DNA from 2 places in the Arthrobacter sp. TE12231 genome. Region 2 is predicted to be linked to the other one. Evidence: riboswitches for the same ligand, from Rfam matches in the RefSeq annotation. Region 2 holds a riboswitch; the other holds the start of a gene.
What was found. Region 2 has a riboswitch for cyclic di-AMP ahead of ACVWYS_RS15255 (M23 family metallopeptidase). Riboswitches for the same ligand answer to the same signal wherever they lie in the genome.
Positions count from the first base shown of each region.

Region 1: it holds a riboswitch for cyclic di-AMP, as region 2 does, so the genes downstream of both, ACVWYS_RS16130 (aggregation-promoting factor C-terminal-like domain-containing protein) here and ACVWYS_RS15255 (M23 family metallopeptidase) in region 2, are expected to answer to the same signal.

Region 1 covers NZ_JBSSFS010000001.1:3,611,617-3,616,024, reverse strand. The annotation lists gene ACVWYS_RS16140 (glycosyltransferase) at 1-1,234, opposite strand, end outside; gene ACVWYS_RS16135 (hypothetical protein) at 1,412-1,873, opposite strand; gene ACVWYS_RS16130 (aggregation-promoting factor C-terminal-like domain-containing protein) at 2,055-2,855, opposite strand; cyclic di-AMP (ydaO/yuaA leader) riboswitch at 2,855-3,014, opposite strand; gene ACVWYS_RS16125 (HAMP domain-containing sensor histidine kinase) at 3,196-4,408, opposite strand, start outside.
Region 2 covers NZ_JBSSFS010000001.1:3,411,825-3,416,232, forward strand. The annotation lists gene ACVWYS_RS15250 (NlpC/P60 family protein) at 1-641, opposite strand, end outside; cyclic di-AMP (ydaO/yuaA leader) riboswitch at 937-1,106, opposite strand; gene ACVWYS_RS15255 (M23 family metallopeptidase) at 1,244-2,062, opposite strand; cyclic di-AMP (ydaO/yuaA leader) riboswitch at 2,067-2,280, opposite strand; gene ACVWYS_RS15260 (metal-dependent transcriptional regulator) at 2,431-3,126, opposite strand; gene serC (phosphoserine transaminase) at 3,474-4,408, shown strand, end outside.

The DNA of each region.
Region 1 (4,408 bases), 200 kb from region 2:
GGGCGCCCGAGGTCAGGGCCAGGCCGATCCCGAAGACCAGCAGGCCCTCGAAGTGGTGGCGTGCCGCCTGGCTGCTGCCCTGGATGCCGAACGTGAAACGCCGGTTGGCCGCGGTATTGGCCACGGCGGTAGTGAGCAGCGCGAGGAAATTTGCCAGTTGCGGGTCCATGATCCCGCGGCAGAGCAGGAAAATCACCAGGTATGCCAGAGTGGAGGCCACCCCGATGCTGCCGAAGCGGACGAGCTGTCCAAAGAGGCTTCCGCCGGGACTTTGTTCCTGGGCCCGCGAGGAAGCAGGAAGCGGTCCGCGGGCGAGGGCGGCGCGCAGCTCGGGAACCGGGATCCGGCCCGAGACCAGGTCCCGGCTCAACCGTGCCATGCCGCGCAGGTCCGCGATGGCGGTCTGGACGATGTCCACGCTGGAATCCGGGTCATCGGTCCAGTCCACCGGGACCTCGTGGACGCGCAGGCCGCACTTTTCGGCCAGGACCAGCAGCTCCGTGTCGAAGAACCAGGCGTTGTCCAAAGTGTGCGGGAGCAGTTGCCGGGCCACATCCGCCCGGATCGCCTTGAAGCCGCACTGGGCGTCGCTGAAGTGGGCGCCCATGAAGGACTGAAGCAGGAAGTTGTAGCTGCGCGAGATGAATTCCCGCTTCGGCCCGCGGACCACCCGCGAGTTGCGGGTCAGCCGGGTCCCGATCGCGAGGTCGGAGTGCCCCGAAATGAGCGGGGCAAGGAGGGGGCCGAGCGCCGCCAGATCGGTGGAAAGGTCCACGTCCATGTATGCCAGGACCGGCGACGGCGAGGCAAGCCAGACCTTGCGCAGCGCATTTCCGCGGCCTTTTTCGGCCATATGGACTACGTTCACCTCGCGGAGCTCACGGGCTACGCGTTCCGCCGTCTTGAGTGTTCCGTCGGTGCTGGCATTGTCCGCCACCGTGATCCGGAAGGAGTGCGGGAAGGAGCCCAGAAGATAGGCGTGGAGCCGGCGCAGGCACGCCTCGAGGTCCCGCTCCTCGTTGAAGACCGGGATGGTGACGTCCAGCAGCGGCTCGCTGGTGCGCGTGTCAATAGCTGAGCGCCGGCCGCCCGGGCCGGTGAGCGGCCCGCCGAACCGGGCCTGGGCGGCCGCGTCGGCCACGGCGAGCCCGGAAAGTGCGGCGGGTGCTGCCGGACCGGCCGGCGTCGCCGTGGAGTGTGGCAGGGTTCCTGAGGCCTGGTCTGTGAACGTCATGGCTCAACTGTCCCGGCGGTCCATATGAGGGCTTTAGGGTCAAGCTGTGCGGGGGCTGTGGAAGTCCGCCGGCGACGCACGGAGTCGTCTGCATTGCCCGTGCTGCCGGAGCTCCGGACAGATAACCGGGGGCGGTGCCCACAACGCGGTGGTGGTGCACTGCCCCCGGTTAGTCCGTCAGGGAGCCAGCAGAGGACAAACGTTCGCTGCAGTGCCCGGTCCGCTGAACCTCCTCAGCTCCGAGTTGTCCAGGTTGAGGGCGTAGTTGACGTTGCCGGTGGTCAGGTACAGGCCGTCCGGGGAGGGGAGCAGCAGTAGATTCCTGCCCGTGGAGACTACCTCAACGCTGTCGCTGAGGAATGTGTAGCGGCTGGTACCGGTGATCACGTAGTTGAGGGTCTTGCCGTTGGCCGTCAGCGTGATTTTCAGTCCTGGCGACGTACTGATGACAGTGCCGGCAGGCGTCGCGATGTTCTTGAACTTGCCGGTGAGCTGCGCCGTGACCGGAAAGCCACAATTATCCAATGTGAACGTGGCTGGATCGGCGGGTTGCGGAGGTCCCGACGGCACCGCCCCGGCCGGTCCGGCGCCGACAAAGAGTGCGGCCGCGAGGACCGCCGGAATAGCCCATTTTTTCATGTTGTGCCCCTGAAATTTGATTCCGTGCCCTGGAGCGGGCACCCCGCGTACTTGGTGAATGGAGGCAGCGGTGCCCAAGCCTCCCGCCCCGACCTTGAGAAAACCTTGTTCTCCGAAATACGCGAAGGCCCCGGATCACGATGGATCCGGGGCCTCATGGGCGCTGCTGGCTGGTGCCGGCTTAGTACCAGTTGTGGGACAGGTGGAAGTTCAGGGCGCCGCAGGGGGAGCCGTAGCGCGACTTGACGTAGTTCAGGCCCCAGTTGATCTGGGTCCGGTAGTTGGTCATGTAGTCCGCGCCGGCGCTCGCCATCTTCGAGGCGGGCAGGGACTGGACCACACCGTAGGCGCCGCTGCTGGCGTTCGTGGCCGTCGTCTTCCAGTCCGATTCCTTGGTCCAGAGCTTCTGCAGGCACTGCATCTGGCCGGGTGCCCAGCCATAGCTGCCCAGCTGGGCCGCGGCGTAGGCCTGTGCCCCGGCGGGGTCGTCGATGGCGACCGGCGCCGGTGCCGGCGCGGGAGCCGCTGCGGGAACGGGGGCTGCTGCGGGAGCGGGCGCCGGTGCTGCCGCCGGGGCCGGCGCGGCCGGGGCTGCTGCGGCAGCGGGTGCCGGTGCTTCGGCCGGCTTGACCTCCGAGATCTGAGGTACCGCGCCGCTGGGTGCTGCAGCTGCCGGCGCGGCGACCTGGACCCGTTCAAAGTTCAGCTTGGCCAGGGGATCGGCCGTGGTGGCCGTTTGGGAGCTCGCAACAGTCGCCCCGTAGCTGCCGGGCTCTGCGGCCTGGCTGGCGGCGGCGCCGCCTGCCACGAGTACTGCGCAGGCGGCGGTGACGACGGCGGCGCGGCGTCCGGTGATGCCGAGCCCGGTGGCCAGTCGCGACAGGGCGGACGCCTGCGGGGCCGGTGCGGCACGGTGGCGCGACTTGCCGGCGCGGGAATGTGAAACGCCGTCAGGGCGCGTTTGTACCTGGAATTCAGTCATGATGGCCTCTCAACGCCTGCGGAGTTAGCTGTCGGGTTCGGATGAGGTCATCCGGCCGCACGGAATATCACGTGTCGGCTTCACCCCAAGGGCGCATGTGTGCAGAATGCCCGGGAACTCTGGGTCCCCCGCCTCTGCCTGGTCCAGCGGAATCCGGGAAGCGGCAGAGTTTGGCGTCCATCCGGATATGCGGCACAAATGGAGGCCGCACTCGAAAAACGGTACAGGACTCCTGGGCTTAAGTCACATTTGGGTAACGGCGGTCACAGGGGCGGCGTGTCGCGTTGCGCGAGATTCCCCGCGCGGGTGCCGGTAGCCGACCCTGTAGCCCCGGCGCCGGTTACGCCGACGGCGGTACGGCCGGGAGCCGTACAGCGAACTCCGTCCGGCCCGGTCGGGACGTGACCTGGACGGTCCCCCCGTGGGCCTCCACGATCGACTGGACAATGGACAAGCCCAGCCCGCTGGTGCCCTCGGACGTCGGTGCGCCCGCGGTGGCATATCCGCTCCCGTTGCTGCCGGCTGCACCCCCGGACCTGCCGGAAGCAGAGCCGGGAAGAGGACCGGTAGAAGAGCCGGAAGCGCCGCGGGCAGCGGACCCGGACCCGGACCGGGCCCCCGCCGTCGCTGCCGCAGGGCTGCCTGCGGAGCTGGCTGCCGGATTGGTGCGCGACGCGTCAGCCCGCGCGAAGCGGGCGAAGACCCGGCCGACGAATTCGGGGGCGATGCCGCTGCCGTTGTCCGTCACAGTGACCACGGCGCTGCCGTCCGCCGAACGCATGACGCCCGTGACCACCTTGGTCCCCGGTGCCGTGTGCTTGCGCGCATTGGACAGGAGATTGGCGAGGACCTGGTGGAGTTGGGCCGCATCGCCGCGCACCACCACCGGCTCATCCGGCAGTTCCAGCTGCCAGATCCGGTCCGGGGCCATGACCTTCTCATCGCTCACGGTCTCGACGGCCAGTTGGGTGAGGTCGACGTCGGCGACCTTGAGCGGCTGCCCCTCGTCCAGGCGCGCCAGCAGCAGCAGGTCCTCCACCAGGGTGGTCATCCGCTCGGACTGGCTTTGGACGCGGGCCAGGGATTTCTCGCCGTCGGGCGTGAAGTGCTCGGTCATCCGCATCAGCTCCGTGTAACCGCGGATGGCCGTGAGCGGAGTGCGGAGTTCGTGCGAGGCATCGGCGACGAACTGCCGCACCTTCATTTCGCTCTCCTGCCGCGCCTCAAGGGCGTTGGAGACGTTGTCCAGCATCTGGTTCAGCGCGTAGCCCACGCTGCCCACTTCGGTGCCGGGGTGGGCGGCCGACGCCGGGACACGCACCCCGAGCGCCACCTCGCCGGCGTCGAGCGGCAGGCGGGAGACCTTGGTGGCCACCTCGGAAAGCTGCTCCAGCGGCTTCATGGTCCGCCGGATGACCGCCGTGCCGGCGAGGCCGATCAGCACCAGCCCGCCTGCGGACACGACCACCATGGTCCACACCAGCGACGCCAGGGTGTCCTGCTTTTCCGCCAGCGGGAGCCCGGTGACAATCACGTCGCCATACGGTGCACGC
Region 2 (4,408 bases):
TGGGCCATGCCCACGCCACCGTTCTGGTAGTAGGCGAGGTCGCCCGGACGAGCTTCGGCGGCGCTCACGGTGCGGCCGAGGGACAGGTAACCTGCCGGCCAGCCGTGGTAGTGGATACCGGCCGCGGCCAGGGCGTTGGTGGCAAGGGCGGTGCAGTCCTGCGCCACGCCGAGCTGTGCGTAGGCAGCGGCAGCGATGGTTGCACCGGCGCCGCTTCCGATTCCGGCGGGGGCCAGGGCAGCTGCGCCGCCGTTGACGCCGGCCTGGGCGCCGCCGGCCTGGGTAGCTGCGGCGGTCTGGACCTGCACGACGGGCTTGGGAGCCTCGACGACGGGAGCCGGCGACGTGGTCACGGCGGGCTTCTCGTAGGAGATCGCGATGGTGGAAGCAGCCGAAATCGTGGCCGGAGCCGACGACTGGACTTCCAATGCGGAAGCGGAGGTGGATTCGCGCTGAACATTGGTCTCAGCAGCGTTGGCTGCGATTCCGCTGGTCAGAACCAGACCGGAAGCTGCGGCGATGACCGCGGCCTGACGGCCCATGCCGCCGGCGTTGTCGCCGACTGCCTTGGCAATAACAGCCAGCGAGTTGGTCTTGGTGACCTCGGCGCGGTGCCGTGCAACGGTTGCACGAGTAGTCATTAAGTTCTCTCTTTCGTGATCCTTGGACCGCGCGTTTTTGGGCGCGGACTGAGGACGCTCCGGCATCTTGGGGGTACGCCGGATCGCCCCGAAATGGGTTACTTAGCGAAGGGTGTACTGCGAAGACGCGCCAAAAGCGGAAACTGCATGCTGTCCGGACTCGGTAGAGAATGAGCCAGCGGAACGTGATCCCATCCGGGCGCCGGCAAGGGCGGCACGTGATGTGGAAGTCAGCGGGCTCAAAAGAGCCGCGCCAGTGCGCATACGCGCAGCATTGTGGCGTGAAGACACGAAAGTAGCCTCTCCCAATGCCTACGAGGTGAGCTGTCGGATTCGGATGGGAGTCACCCGGCCGCGCTGCTTCCTGGGAAGCGTTGCGACTTAACCCCTAGGCCTTCTTTCGAAGGCCAAAATTGGTTCCCCCGCCCCTGCCAGACGATGTAATGCGAACGGACCTTGAGCGGTGGCAGAGCTAGGCAATCCACTCAAGAGCGCCAACTTCGGAAAAGTTGGCGTGCTTCAAACCCTACAGGACTCCGGACTCAATGTCACATTCAGATCACGGCGTGTCACGGGAATTTGAGAGCTCTCCATCGTCTTTATTAGAGCCAGCCGAGGGGGTCAACAACGTCGCCGTTGACCATCACTTCAAAGTGGAGGTGGCAGCCCGTGGAGGCGCCGGTGGTCCCGCTCAGCGCGACGATATCGCCGCGGGAGACCTTCTGGCCGACCTTCACCGAGGACGAGGACAGGTGGTTGTACGTGGTCTCCAGACCGTTGCCGTGGTCAATGACCACACGGTTGCCGCCGCCGTAGGGGTGCCATCCGTTGAAGGTCACGGTGCCGCTGGCGGCGGCGTGGACCGGCGTGCCGCACTGGGCGGCGAAATCCTGGCCGCGGTGAAACTCCCCCGGGCCGCCCGTGATGGGGCTGACACGGTAGCCGAAGGGCGATGCCGTGATCAGCTGGTCCAGCGGCGGACCCAGCGTGCCGGCTGAAGCCGCGCGGGTAATGCTGCCGACGGACTGGGCGCTCAGCAGTTGCTTGAGCTTCCCGTCCGGGTCGCCTTTGGTGGCGATGGCCGTCCGGCTGAAATCAAGCTTTGCGGCGGCGGCAGCCGTGACGTCCGGCTGTACTGCGGCCGAGACTGCGGATCCGTCGGTGTTCGAGGCCATGACGGGACTCGTGACGGGGACCGTCACCGTGAGGACCAGACCGGTGGCGGCCAGCGCGATTCCGGCCTTCTGCCCCACGCCGCTGGCGGCGGCAAAGTCCGTTACCTGACGGAACGGGCTGCGGCGGCTGCGGCGCTCGTCGCGGTGTGCGTCACGCGGGCGTTCGGCCGTATGCGCGACGACCGGGCGCGGCTCCGGAGCGGGACCGGTCGCGCGGCGACGGCCCCTGGCGGTCTGGGTGGTCAAGAACGGTTCCTCTCTGAGAGCCTGCGAAGTTAGCTGTCGGATTCGGGTCAGAGAGATCAAAGACCCGGTCCGCCGTTGCAAGCACCCGGTCACCGAGGCGTCCTTAGGGGATCGTTCGATGGAAGCTGCTTGCCGCTGACGGACTTCACCCCAAGGCTGCCGAAGAAGCAGCCGATAGTGGTTCCCCCGCCCCTGCCAGGAGGTGGTTCTGCGACTGATCCGCTGGCAGGGCTCGGCTTCGGATCAGGTAACGCTTTGGTATCGGTACAGGGCACTAACTATAGGTGATTAAGCCGCTCGGTGATAAATCCGTGATCGCGTTTGTGCAGAACTCATGGGTCGTCCCATGACGGTGACGTTTTGGCTGGTCAGGCGACTGTTACAAAGACATGCGCGGCAACCTCTGGCGGCAGCTCCAAGGCGCCCTCGATATCCGGGACCCGGACCGAGATGTACTCCCCCACCCGCTCCAGCGAGACGAGCGCACCGGGGCGGATTCCGCCCTCATCGAGCTGGGCCAGAAGCTCCGGTTCCACCTGGATGGGCTCCGCGAGCCGGTTGACCGTGATCCGCGAATCCGCACCGTAGCCGGCCATGGCCTCCAGCAGGTTCACGACCCCGTCCGCGTGGGCCCCCGAGGGTGCGCCGCCAAGTTCCGCGAGCCCCGGAATCGGGTTCCCGTAGGGCGAAACGGTCGGGTGGTCGAGCATCTCGAAGATCCTGCGCTCGACGCGCTCACTCATGACGTGCTCCCAGCGGCACGCTTCCTCGTGGACGTAGGCCCAGTCGAGCCCGATCACGTCGGCGAGCAGGCGTTCCGCGAGGCGGTGCTTGCGCATGACGCCGACGGCGCGTTTCCGTCCAGTTTCGGTCAGTTCAAGGTGCCGGTCGCCGGAAACAATCACCAGGCCGTCACGCTCCATGCGGCCGATGGTCTGGGAAACAGTGGGGCCGGAGTGGCGGAGTCGTTCGGCGATGCGGGCGCGGAGGGCGACGATGTTTTCTTCTTCAAGTTCCAGAATGGTCCGGAGATACATCTCCGTGGTATCGATCAGATCCGTCATTCAGCTCAGCTCCTCGAGCGCAGTCCTTGCGTCATTCCCACCGTACCGCGTGCGGGCTGCGTGTAAGGATGCGCCCTGGCGAGATCCGCCGTACGTTCGCAGAACAGCCTAGCCTATTTTGAATTACTCCGGATAATTCTTGATCCGGACTGCGGATGCTCCCCCGGCGCCCGCCGGACGGCCCCTCGGGGCCGTCTCAATGACCGGACTATGACAGAGGCTTTTCCGTATCGCCGGGGGCTGTCAGGCAGAATAAAACAGGCAGAATGACAAGGGGTGTCCGTTGTAGCCATCCGGCCAGGCCACCTCCCAGCCACGCTACGAACCAGCCGAAAATTGGAGCCACTGTGAGCGACACCAGCATCACGATCCCCGCCAACCTCCTGCCCAAGGACGGACGGTTCGGCGCCGGCCCGTCCAAGGTCCGACCGGAACAGATGGAGGCCCTCGCCGCGGCGTCGACAAAGCTGCTGGGGACCTCACACCGCCAGGCACCCGTGAAGAACCTCGTCGGTTCGGTCCGCAATGGCCTCAGCGAGTTCTTCCGCGCCCCCGAGGGCTACGAAGTGATTCTCGGCGTCGGCGGCTCCACCGCATTCTGGGACATTGCCAGCTTCGGACTCGTCGAGACCAAGGCGCAGCACCTGTCCTTCGGTGAATTCGGCTCGAAGTTTGCTTCGGCTACCAACAAGGCGCCGTTCCTCGCCGAATCCTCCATCATCAAGGCCGAGCCCGGCACCCGCCCCACCGCCCAGGCAGAGGCCGGCGTGGACGTATACGCGTGGCCGCAGAACGAGACGTCCACCGGCGTGGCCGCCCCCGTCCGGCGCGTGGCCGGCGCCGACGAAGGGTCGCTGGTGCTGGTGGACGCGACGTCGGCCGCAGGCGGACTGGATGTGGACGTGGCGGAGTCCGACGTCTACTACTTTGCGCCGCAGAAGAACTTCGCGTCCGACGGCGGTCTTTGGCTTGGCCTGTTCTCCCCGGCGGCGCTGGAGCGGGCGGCCCGGATCAAGGCCAGCAACCGCTGGATCCCCGACTTCCTGGACCTCCAGACCGCAATCGACAACTCCCGGCTGAACCAGACCTACAACACCCCCGCGCTGGCCACCCTGGTGACCTTGGATGCGCAGGTGCAGTGGCTCAACGCCAACGGTGGCCTGGACTTCGCCTCCGCCCGGACCGCGGATTCCGCCGGCCGGATCTACCGCTGGGCCGAGGCGTCCGGCTACGCCACGCCGTTCGTGGCCAAGGCCGAGGACCGCTCCAACGTGATCGCCAC